2 regions of the Paenibacillus sp. FSL H8-0280 genome follow, and region 1 is predicted to be linked to the other one. Evidence: riboswitches for the same ligand, from Rfam matches in the RefSeq annotation. Region 1 holds a riboswitch; the other holds the start of a gene.

Region 1 (5,317 bases):
ATTAAAGGAGTGAGTCGACATGCAACAACGTTTAACGGAAGAGAAAGTATTCAAAGATCCGGTACATAATTATATCCACGTGCAAGATCCGGTTATATGGCAGTTAATTAACACCCCGGAATTTCAGCGTTTACGCCGGATTCGTCAGCTGGGTACTTCTTACCTTACCTTTCACGGAGCAGAGCATAGTCGGTTCTCACATTCACTAGGTGTTTATGAGATTACACGCAAGATCATCTCTCAATTTGAAAGAAGTCATTATTCGGATTGGCCGAAGGAAGAAAAGATTGTAGCTCTGTGTGCAGCTCTGCTTCATGATCTCGGGCATGGGCCATTCTCTCACTCCATCGAGGAAGCTTTTGACATGAATCACGAAGATTGGACTTGTCGCATTATTACAGGTGATACCGAAGTAGGGGCGATCTTAAGACGGTATGCTCCTGATTTTCCTGAGAAAGTAGCGTCTGTCATTCAAAAAACGTATGAAAAGCCGATTGTGGTGAACTTGGTGACCAGTCCGCTTGATGCAGACCGAATGGATTATTTGCTCAGGGATGCCTATTTTACAGGTGTAAATTACGGCACGATTGACCTTGATCGTATCCTTCGGATGCTGCGTCCTTATCATGGGCGGATTGTAGTCAAGGAGTCAGGCATGCATGCAGTGGAGGATTACCTAATGTCTCGGTATCAGATGTATTGGCAGATCTACTTCCATCCGGTAACTCGTAGTTCTGAAATTATATTGCGGCAAATATTCAAGCGAGCGAAAATACTCCTACAACATGGTTTTCAATTCCGCTTCATGATTGATCCACTCCCTCAATTATTTGAAGGAGAATTATCCGTGGATGAATATTTGCAGTTGGATGAAGCATTAATTCAGACGGCATTTACGCAGTGGCGCAAGGAGGACGATACTGTTCTGAGTGAGTTATGCGAACGTTTTATGGATCGCAAGTTATATAAGTATGTAGAGCTTGAACAGGTCGACTTGACAATGATGGAAGAGATTCGGGAAGCTTTTGTACAGGCTGGCCTCGATCCCGAATATGATCTTGAAATTGATTTTCCTTCGGATAATCCGTATGATGTGTTTCGTCCGGATGAATCCACAGATAAGCAGATTCTTCTTCTGGATCGACAGGACAATTTACGTGAGTTGTCAGAAGTATCTGACATTGTCCGTTCCATCAGCGGACTTCACCGAGGGAAACATCATTTGTATTACCCGCAAAACAAGGTGGATGCGATTATTCACGAATTACCGTCACATATACGCCCCTATTTCTTGTAATCGTGTGGGTATAATCCGATGAAGAATTTCGATATCAAAACACTTTCTAAAAGAGCTATTTTTCATGATACAGTAATCTGCTTTAATGGGGAGTATATGTAGATCGACATAATTTTGTAAATGCAAGCAGGCAGAATGAGTGCAATAAGCAATATATAGATCAGAATATCCGTATATCTTCTATATATTGTAGTTTTGAAGAAACAAACGTAATGATGTAATACACAGATGCCCAAAATGTTTTATGTATGAGTCATTGAATTATTGAATTTTACAAATTGAATTTTGAAAAAGAAGATAGTCGTTATTTCGACATGAAGGGAGATACAGACATGATGCTGTTCGACACACATACACATCTGGATGCACCACAATTCGACGAGGACCGCGAGGACATGATTCAGCGTGCTGTGGATGCAGGAGTTGGTCGTATGATCAACATTGGCTTTAACCGGGAGACAATTCCAACCACAATGAAACTCGCCGAAACGTATGACTTTATATATGCAGCTGTAGGGTGGCATCCCGTAGATGCGATAACAATGCAGGAGGGCGATTTGGAGTGGATTGCATCTTTATGCAAGCATGAAAAAGTGGTTGCGATCGGTGAGATTGGATTGGATTATCACTGGGATACTTCACCCAAAGAAATACAGCATCGCGTATTACGACAACAAATTGCTTTGGCGCGTGAAGTGAACATGCCAATTGTCATCCATAATCGGGATGCACATGAGGATATCATAAGAATTTTGCGTGAAGAGAAGGCTGGCGAAGTTGGTGGTGTGATGCACTCGTTCTCGGGCAGCTGGGAAACAGCAAAAAGTTGTCTCGATATGGGCTTCCATCTCTCTTTCGGAGGACCGATCACATTCAAAAATGCAAAGCAGCCCAAAGAGGTGCTGGAGAAGGTTCCTATGGACCGATTTTTCATTGAAACAGATGCTCCATATTTGACACCTCACCCTTATCGTGGGAAGCGAAATGAGACAGCGCATGTACGTCTGGTTGCAGAGGCAGCTGCGGAAATTAAAGGCATTTCGGTGGAGGAAATTGCTGCAATAACAACCAAAAATGCCATGGAACGATTTGGGATTCGTTAAAAAAACGAGCAAATGAGGTGAAAAAGGCAGGTAAGCGGAGGTAATTTGCCCTTTGATCCAAATAAATCAAGAATATTACAATATTTTAACCAAATATTCAGAAAAACGTACTTGATCAACGCTTTACAACATGCATCAAAACAGGATATCATCTTTTCAGTGAATTGTTGTGCGGAAAATTGGACAGATGTTCGGGGGATGAACAAAGGGACACTTTCCGATGAAACAACATTACTTTCATGAATCAGTCTCGCTGAGTCTCCGTTATCGGAGAGCGGGGGAACCAATAGGGCTTAAACATCGGTGTATTTGGCCGATGCGCAACGTTCGCTGACCCAAAAGCAGCGAAGGGAACTGCGAAGCCGTATTTGATTTCTTCTTTGGGTCTCGGGGTGAATTCAAGGGCGTCCGCCATGAGCGGGTGACCCAAGATAGGGCGGCTCTCTTTCGCCCGAACCCGACAGCTAACCTCGCAAGCGGAAAAAGAGAGGCAACCTCGTGCATGAATTTCCGATATTCAAAATCATTCGGAAGCCACGAAAGAGTTCCTCTTACACTCTTTCTTTGGCTTTTTTGTTTTTGAATAAAAGAAATATTGTCATCATACGGTAGGTATTCAGGAGGATGACATCATGTTGCGAAGATTGATTCATGGTGCAGAACCGGATTATGTTGGTCCGATCTGTGTTCTGTAGAAAATTTGGTATAGTCACGTCAAAGACATCATGCATTACTTTAGACGGCGAGGCTATGAAGGAGGACGGAGAAGTGGGCACATTCCAACCAGAAGAGACCCATGAGTCACGATCATCCAGTAAGTCTTTCGCGTTGCGGTGGAAGCATGAGAACATGCGTCAAATGGCATTGATCGCGATTTTCTCAATTGCGCTTACAATCATGATCTTGTTAGTCGTTTACGGTCAGGCCGGGAAACAAATTTCACTGGTTATTGATGGCAAAGCTCAGGTGGTAGAGACTCGTACAGGAATGCTTCAGGAAATGCTGGAGGAGCAGTCGATCACAGTCAGCCCTCACGATAAGGTATCCATGTCCATGAATGGGGCGATTACAGATGGAGACCGAATCGTTATTGAGCGGGCCGTTCCAGTTAACATTACGGCAGACGGAGACACCAAGACTCTGTATACAACCGATTCATCGGTAGAAGATGCAATTCAAAAATCAGGTATTCAAGTTGAAAGTAATGATAAAGTGTATCCGGCGCTTGGAACTGCGATCAAAGCGGAGATGAAGATCCGTGTAGTGCGCGTAACAAAGCGTACAGTGGAAGTAGAGCAACCGATCGCTTACAAAGTCATTAAAACGGCTGACCCTAGCTTGTACAAAGGGGATAACCGTGTCGTTGTGAACGGCAAAGAAGGCACAATTGTGCAGCATATCGAAAAGGTATTTCAGGATGGAGAATTGGTCTCCAAAAAAATGGTCGGAAAATCTGTCGCGAATAATCGTGTAGATAAAGTGATCGCTGTTGGCACCAAAGCAAAACCGGTCGTGAAAGAACCTGAGATTCAGACCGTATCGGCTCAAACGTCAACAACCAAAAAGTCTACAACAACGAACTCGAAGAAAACATCTGCCTCGGGCAGCAAAGTGATTACCGTATCCGGGACTTCTTTTAAATACTCCAAAGTACTTAAAAATGTATCCATGACTGCCTACTCTTCCGAAGAGCCTGGCATTGGAACTAAAACAGCTTCCGGTACTCGTGTAACGGAAGGGCGCACCATTGCGGTTGATCCCAAAGTCATTCCAATTGGCTGGTGGGTATATATCGAAGGTCTGGGATTCCGTCGTGCGGAAGATACAGGCGGTGCCATTAAAGGCAACAAAATTGATGTGTATTATGACAGTGTGAAGCATGCCCTGAATTTTGGACGTAAGAAAGGCAAGACGGTCTACGTGATCGGTCCGGTGAAGCCGGAAGCGAACTAAAATCGTTTTACTTTGAAATGGGAATGCTATAAAATAGTTGCATGAATGATTCATGCGGAATATGCGGCGGAGGAGTCTGAATTCAGCTCCCCCGCCGTTTGGCAGAGAAGAGGATATTCCTCTTCTTTTTGCGTTAGAAAGGAAGAAATGGAACATGATAAAAGAAGTCATTGTGGTGGAAGGCCGTGACGATACGGTAGCTATCCGTCGGGCCGTGGAAGCCGATACCATAGAAACAGGTGGATCAGCAATCAACCAACGCATTCTGAAGCGGATTGCGCTTGCTCAGGAGAGACGGGGAGTCATTATACTGACAGATCCGGACCATGCTGGCGAACGCATTCGTAAAATTATTGCGAACAAGGTGCCAGGTTGCAAACATGCCTTCATTCCGGAAGCTGATGCAACGCGCAAAGGGGACATTGGGGTGGAGAATGCCTCACCAGAGGCGATCCGTCATGCTCTGGCGCGCGTACATACTTCATACGAAGGTGCTCCGAGCCTGATCGATTGGGAGGACCTGATCGCGGCAGGACTTATCGTGCATCCGCAGGCTGCTGCACGTCGCATGGAGATGGGCAATCTGCTGGGTATCGGTTATTGTAACGGTAAGCAGTTCCACAAACGTCTCAGTGTATTTCAGATTACACGGGAAGAATTCTCTACAGCATTAGCGCAAATTGAACGTGAAGGATTGTGAGCATATGAAGGACATGGAAGAGACGATAGAAATTGCAACGCCCAAGCGTACGAAAGAGATTATTCAAAGACACGGATTCTCATTTAAGAAAAGTCTGGGTCAGAACTTTCTGATCGATCAAAATATACTGAACAAAATCGTTAATGCAGCCGACTTGGACGAGTCCAAGGGCGCACTGGAGATTGGGCCGGGTATTGGAGCCCTTACGGAGCGACTGGCTCGGGTAGCCGGTCCCGTCACAGCCGTAGAGATTGATCAGCGCTT
Region 2 (5,317 bases), 1.5 Mb from region 1:
ATCTTAAACTACGTTTAATACAACATCAATGTTGCCGCGTGTTGCTTTGGAATATGGACAGAAATCATGCGCCTTGCGGGCCAGTTCCTCTGCTTGACTGTGATCTACACCAGGCATGCTAACGTCCAGACGAACAGACAGCTGGAAACCGTCATCCGCAGGGTCTTTACCAATGGATACGTTACTTGTAACGACCACATCCTCCAATTTCACACCTGCTTTGCGTGCTACATTGGCAAGGGCACTTTCATAACATGCTCCATATCCAGCGGCAAAAAGCTGCTCAGGGTTAGTACCTTCACCACCGGAGCCACCAAGCTCTTTTGGCATTTTCAGATCATGCTTAAGCACGCCATCCGAAGAAGTCACCGAACCTGTACGTCCACCTTTAACTGTCGCTACTGCTGTATATAAAGCTTCCATTAAGAATCTCTCCCTTATCCATATAGTTTTTACTGCCTTCCTTTCAATTTAAACTTCTGGCTCATTTTGAAACGCAATTTTGTATCTTTATCAGCTTTTACAACTTTATTATTTTCATGCATTTCAATGCCATGGCTGTATTTTCCCTAAGGTTGGGTAATATACGAAGGGGCATCTTCAAGCTACAACCGAAATTTTGTGCTGATACATAAAAGTTGCACTAGACAAAAATAATTGAAGGAGTACAATGTAACAATAAACATAAAAACTTAGATATATCAAGAGCGGGTTGTCCCGCATCAATATCTCCAAATCAATAATTCAAAGTCAGGTGATTATCGTATGAGTAAAAAAAATCCGTTCAACGCTCCTTCAAGAGAATCATTATCTACTGCGGGCATGGCCCCTTCCCTTGGAGAAGCACATAGTTCCATGAAAGTTCCGCAGAATGCTGCATGGTGGAAGAAATTCCTCGCCTTTGTAGGCCCAGGATACCTCGTTGCCGTAGGTTACATGGACCCCGGGAACTGGGCAACAGATATCGCAGGCGGCTCGCAGTTCGGGTATACCTTGTTATCCGTTATCCTGTTATCGAACCTGATGGCCGTTGTCCTTCAGTCGCTGGCTGGCAAGCTCGGCATCGTCACTGGACGGGATCTGGCTCAAGCCTGTCGTGAACGATTCAGCATGCCTGTTGTCATGATGTTATGGATACTGTGTGAGCTTGCCATTGCAGCCACCGATCTGGCTGAAGTCATTGGTTCTGCCATCGCGTTAAAGCTGTTATTTAACATCCCCATGTTATACGGCGTTATTATCACCGCAGTCGATGTACTCCTGATTCTTGTACTGCAAAACAAAGGTTTCCGCGCTCTGGAAACTCTCGTCATTGTGCTGATGGCAACCATAGCCCTCTGCTTCGGCATTGACCTGTTTCTGGCGAAACCGGATATGGGCGGTGTTCTCCATGGTTTTGTACCAAATGTTGAGATTCTGCAAAATCCGGCTATGCTCTATATCGCCATTGGTATTATCGGAGCAACCGTGATGCCGCATAATCTGTACCTGCATTCTTCCATTGTGCAGACCCGTCAGATCGAACAGACACCACAGGGCAAAAAAGAAGCCATTCGGTACTCGACCATGGATTCTACGATCGCGTTGACACTGGCCCTGTTCATCAATGCGGCTATCCTGATTGTATCTGCTGCTGTATTCCACAGTGCTGGTATGACGCAGGTTGCCGAGATCGCAGATGCCTATCATCTGCTGACACCTCTATTAGGTACTACGGTTGCAAGTATCCTGTTCGGTGTGGCGCTGTTAGCATCAGGTCAGAACTCTACCCTTACAGGTACACTCGCTGGGCAGATCGTTATGGAAGGTTTTCTGAACATTCGAATTCCGGCTTGGCTGCGCAGACTGGTCACACGTCTGATCGCCATCATCCCGGCGGTAATTGTGACAGCCATTGCAGGAGAACATGGCACAGAAGAACTGCTCATTCTGAGCCAGGTCGTGCTGTCGCTTCAATTGCCCTTTGCTGTAATTCCCCTGGTGATGTTCACAAGTGATAAAAAAAGCATGGGTGCATTCGCCAACAAATTGTGGCTCAAAATCATCTCATGGGTCATTGCCGCGATTATCGTTGTACTGAATGTATATCTGATCATTCAGACGATCCGTTTGTTCTAATCTCGTTCAAATCGACTCGTTACTAAAAAGGCTGATCAACTCCGGTATTTTATACCCAAGTTGATCAGCCTTTATTGTTGCAATATAGCAAGGTGTTTCCTTTTATAGTAAAACTCAAACTCCAATAAACAACCATCTGAATCTAATCCTGATTTGGCATCAGTAACGGCAAGAGTTGATCCAATGAATCAACAGTCCAATCCGCACGTTGGTCATCCGATAATTCTGGCTGGAATCTTCCGTAACCCTGCATAATTCGAATCGTCCGCATGCCCAGATTCTGAGCAGGTATAATGTCGTTATCGATCCGATCGCCGATCATGACAGCTTCCTCCGGTTCACAACCGGCCTGTTTCAAGGCCACAGCGTATAACTCAGGGTCTGGCTTGGACACTCCTTCTTCAGCCGAACATGCCAGAACATCAACATACTTCCGCAAGCCGTAGCTCTCCAGTCTCTCTTCCGTTCCTGGACTCTGATTGGCAATAATGCCAATGCGATAATGCCGTGACAACTGCTGAAGAACGGAATCCGCTGAAGGAAAAGGACGTTCAAGATCTTTTTGAAACTTCAGCTTGTCCTGAATCTGTTTCTGGTGTCCCTCGTCTTCAACGAATGTGCGAATCGCCACTCTCATCGGCCATTGCTCATATTTTCGGTAACAGTTGGCAAACAGTTCGCGTACCGCATCAATTTTCACTGGATACCCTAAAGCACAAGCTTCACGGACGAACTGTCCGATAATATCATCAACCGGCTCCCATTCATCCACCAGCGTATCTCCAACATCAAAAAACAACCATTTTAATCCACCTACATCCGGCACGCCAATTCCTCCTTGTAACCATAAAAAAGAAGACTCACCATCATGCATGAGTCTCCTCAAACTTCCGTTTATCGATACATTCAATTATAACAGGCACCTTACACCTGAGCAATCACAAGCTATGGCATTAACCATTGAGGAGAAAGCCAACTTCCCCATTGAGCGAATATACAATCCGGTCTGCGCCCATGCCCCGATAGATGCCCTTTGGATGGCTTTGCTCCGTAATGACGCACAGGGATTTCGATGTCCATGAACGGCAGATCTGTAAATAACGACAGGTCAGATTCAGGCTGTTTTCGAAAATAAACACGTTGCCTACGCTGCCCTGCGGCAAAAACCATTTTTGAGCTGCAGCCGTGTTCATGCGAATGACATGTTCTACTCCGATTCTACGGAGTCTGCGCTCTTCCCCTGCACTGTTGGTTAGAACGGCAAACGGCATTTTTTTGTACATCAGTAATTTGATAAATTTGCGTCCTGCTTCATTTGGAGCAGTCACTAAGATCATCTCAGTATCCATCATTCGTTCCTCCCTTGGCGTGAAAAGACAACAAAAAAGAAGCGTGGGGGACCAAGGCCTCCCGAACGCTTCTTAAAGAATCCATGGCGAAAACGCCATGAACCAGCGTACGGCTTGTTGCCTCTCCCTTTAACGCTTACGAGGTTAGCTGACGGATTCGGGCGCGAGAGTCGCCCTATTTCCGGCTGTCACCGGAAAATTCACCCCATGAATGCCTACTGTCCTGGACAGCGCATTCCGTTGGTTCCCCCGTTTTCCACTCATGAATGAATGGAAACTCAGCGATTAAAACATCGTTCGTATATCTTAAGATAAGATCGAGCGATATTATCGTTTGTTTCGTTTTTCATATACAATTTAGTTTAAATTGAAATTACGTTATGAATCATACACCCGTGCCATGACGGTGTAAAGTCCTCACAGATCACCGAATCGGCAGATTTTTGCCAATACTCATCCATAATAACGCTTACAATAAGGTTATACTCTATCCATCTCTTCAAGGCTATCTAATTCTCACTCTGACGAAAATCCCTTCGCAATTCATTCACGTATTCCGCACAACTTGCCTGTTTTGATTCTTTTAACACCATATTAGTTTTGCAATATTTAATTGTAACCAATATAATAGAAGATATAAGAGTAAATAAATGGAGGCGATTTAGATGACAGTCTACGATTACAAAGTGAATACCCTTCGCGGTCAAGAAGTTGAAATGTCCGACTACCGTGACAAAGTGCTCCTGATCGTGAATACGGCAAGCTCATGCGGCCTTACCCCTCAATTCAAAGGTCTTCAAGAACTGCAAGACAAGTTTCAAGATGCTCCATTTGAAGTTCTTGGTTTCCCAAGTAACCAGTTTGCACAGGAAAAAGGATCTTCCGACGATATTGCCGAGTTCTGTCAGATGAATTATGGCGTGAGCTTCCCCATGTTTGAGAAAATTGATGTGAACGGATCAAGCGCTCACCCTCTTTTCCAACACCTTAGTACAGAAGCTCCTGGCCTGCTCGGCTCCAAAGCAATCAAATGGAATTTCACCAAATTCCTTGTGGATCAGAACGGACAGGTCATTAAACGTTATGCTCCCAAAACAACACCGGACAAGATTGAAGAAGATATCAAGAACTTGCTGCAAAAATAATACACAGGCCACCCGTAGCCGGAAGGTAGAGCAGTATTGCCCCGGTAATGGATGGCTTTTTTTCTCAACTTTGATGTTATACTGTTCGAAAAAGACAAAAAAGAAGCTTTCCAATAACGGAAAGCTTCTTTTTAATCGTTCATATGATGCGGTCGAGAGGACTCGAACCTCCACGGGCATACGCCCACTACCCCCTCAAGATAGCGTGTCTGCCATTCCACCACGACCGCATGTCGTAAATAATCGGCAACAGAATTGATTATACCGGGTTCAGAACTAAAAGTAAAGTATTTTTTAATACTTCTTTTTCAGCTAGGCATTTTCATCAAAAATCGCATAATCTCGTCATCTTTACCCATGAACTGCATATTATTAGATTTGATCCCCTCTTTTTCGGTATGAGTCGATCTTATTGATTCATTTATATATAGTCCTTCCTTATATATGGTCCTCCCTGCACTTCGCCATATAAATAACACGGTGAGTTATATAAAATAACAAAAATATTGAATTACAAATTTAATCCATTAAATTTCACGGATACTATTGACAAAAAGCGGACATTTATGGGATGATAACTACCATATAATTCGGATTTTTAAACATAAAGCAAACAAAAGGAATATAAATGTCACTTTAAGTGACATTTAACGAACACAGGAGGCGAATGATTGTGAACCGTGGGAATAAGCTGCTCGATTATGT

Evidence for each region. Region 1 has a riboswitch for cyclic di-AMP ahead of MHI12_RS00150 (ubiquitin-like domain-containing protein). Riboswitches for the same ligand answer to the same signal wherever they lie in the genome.
Region 2: it holds a riboswitch for cyclic di-AMP, as region 1 does, so the genes downstream of both, MHI12_RS06950 (hypothetical protein) here and MHI12_RS00150 (ubiquitin-like domain-containing protein) in region 1, are expected to answer to the same signal.

What each region holds. Positions count from the first base shown of each region.
Region 1 covers NZ_CP150296.1:30,421-35,737, forward strand. The annotation lists gene MHI12_RS00140 (HD domain-containing protein) at 20-1,297, shown strand; gene MHI12_RS00145 (TatD family hydrolase) at 1,630-2,400, shown strand; cyclic di-AMP (ydaO/yuaA leader) riboswitch at 2,642-2,895, shown strand; gene MHI12_RS00150 (ubiquitin-like domain-containing protein) at 3,169-4,353, shown strand; gene rnmV (ribonuclease M5) at 4,508-5,053, shown strand; gene rsmA (16S rRNA (adenine(1518)-N(6)/adenine(1519)-N(6))-dimethyltransferase RsmA) at 5,058-5,317, shown strand, end outside.
Region 2 covers NZ_CP150296.1:1,575,331-1,580,647, reverse strand. The annotation lists gene MHI12_RS06965 (organic hydroperoxide resistance protein) at 4-423, opposite strand; gene MHI12_RS06960 (Nramp family divalent metal transporter) at 823-2,118, shown strand; gene MHI12_RS06955 (HAD family hydrolase) at 2,261-2,944, opposite strand; gene MHI12_RS06950 (hypothetical protein) at 3,072-3,470, opposite strand; cyclic di-AMP (ydaO/yuaA leader) riboswitch at 3,586-3,761, opposite strand; gene MHI12_RS06945 (glutathione peroxidase) at 4,133-4,612, shown strand; tRNA gene MHI12_RS06940 (tRNA-Leu) at 4,760-4,842, opposite strand; gene MHI12_RS06935 (urease accessory protein UreF) at 5,286-5,317, shown strand, end outside.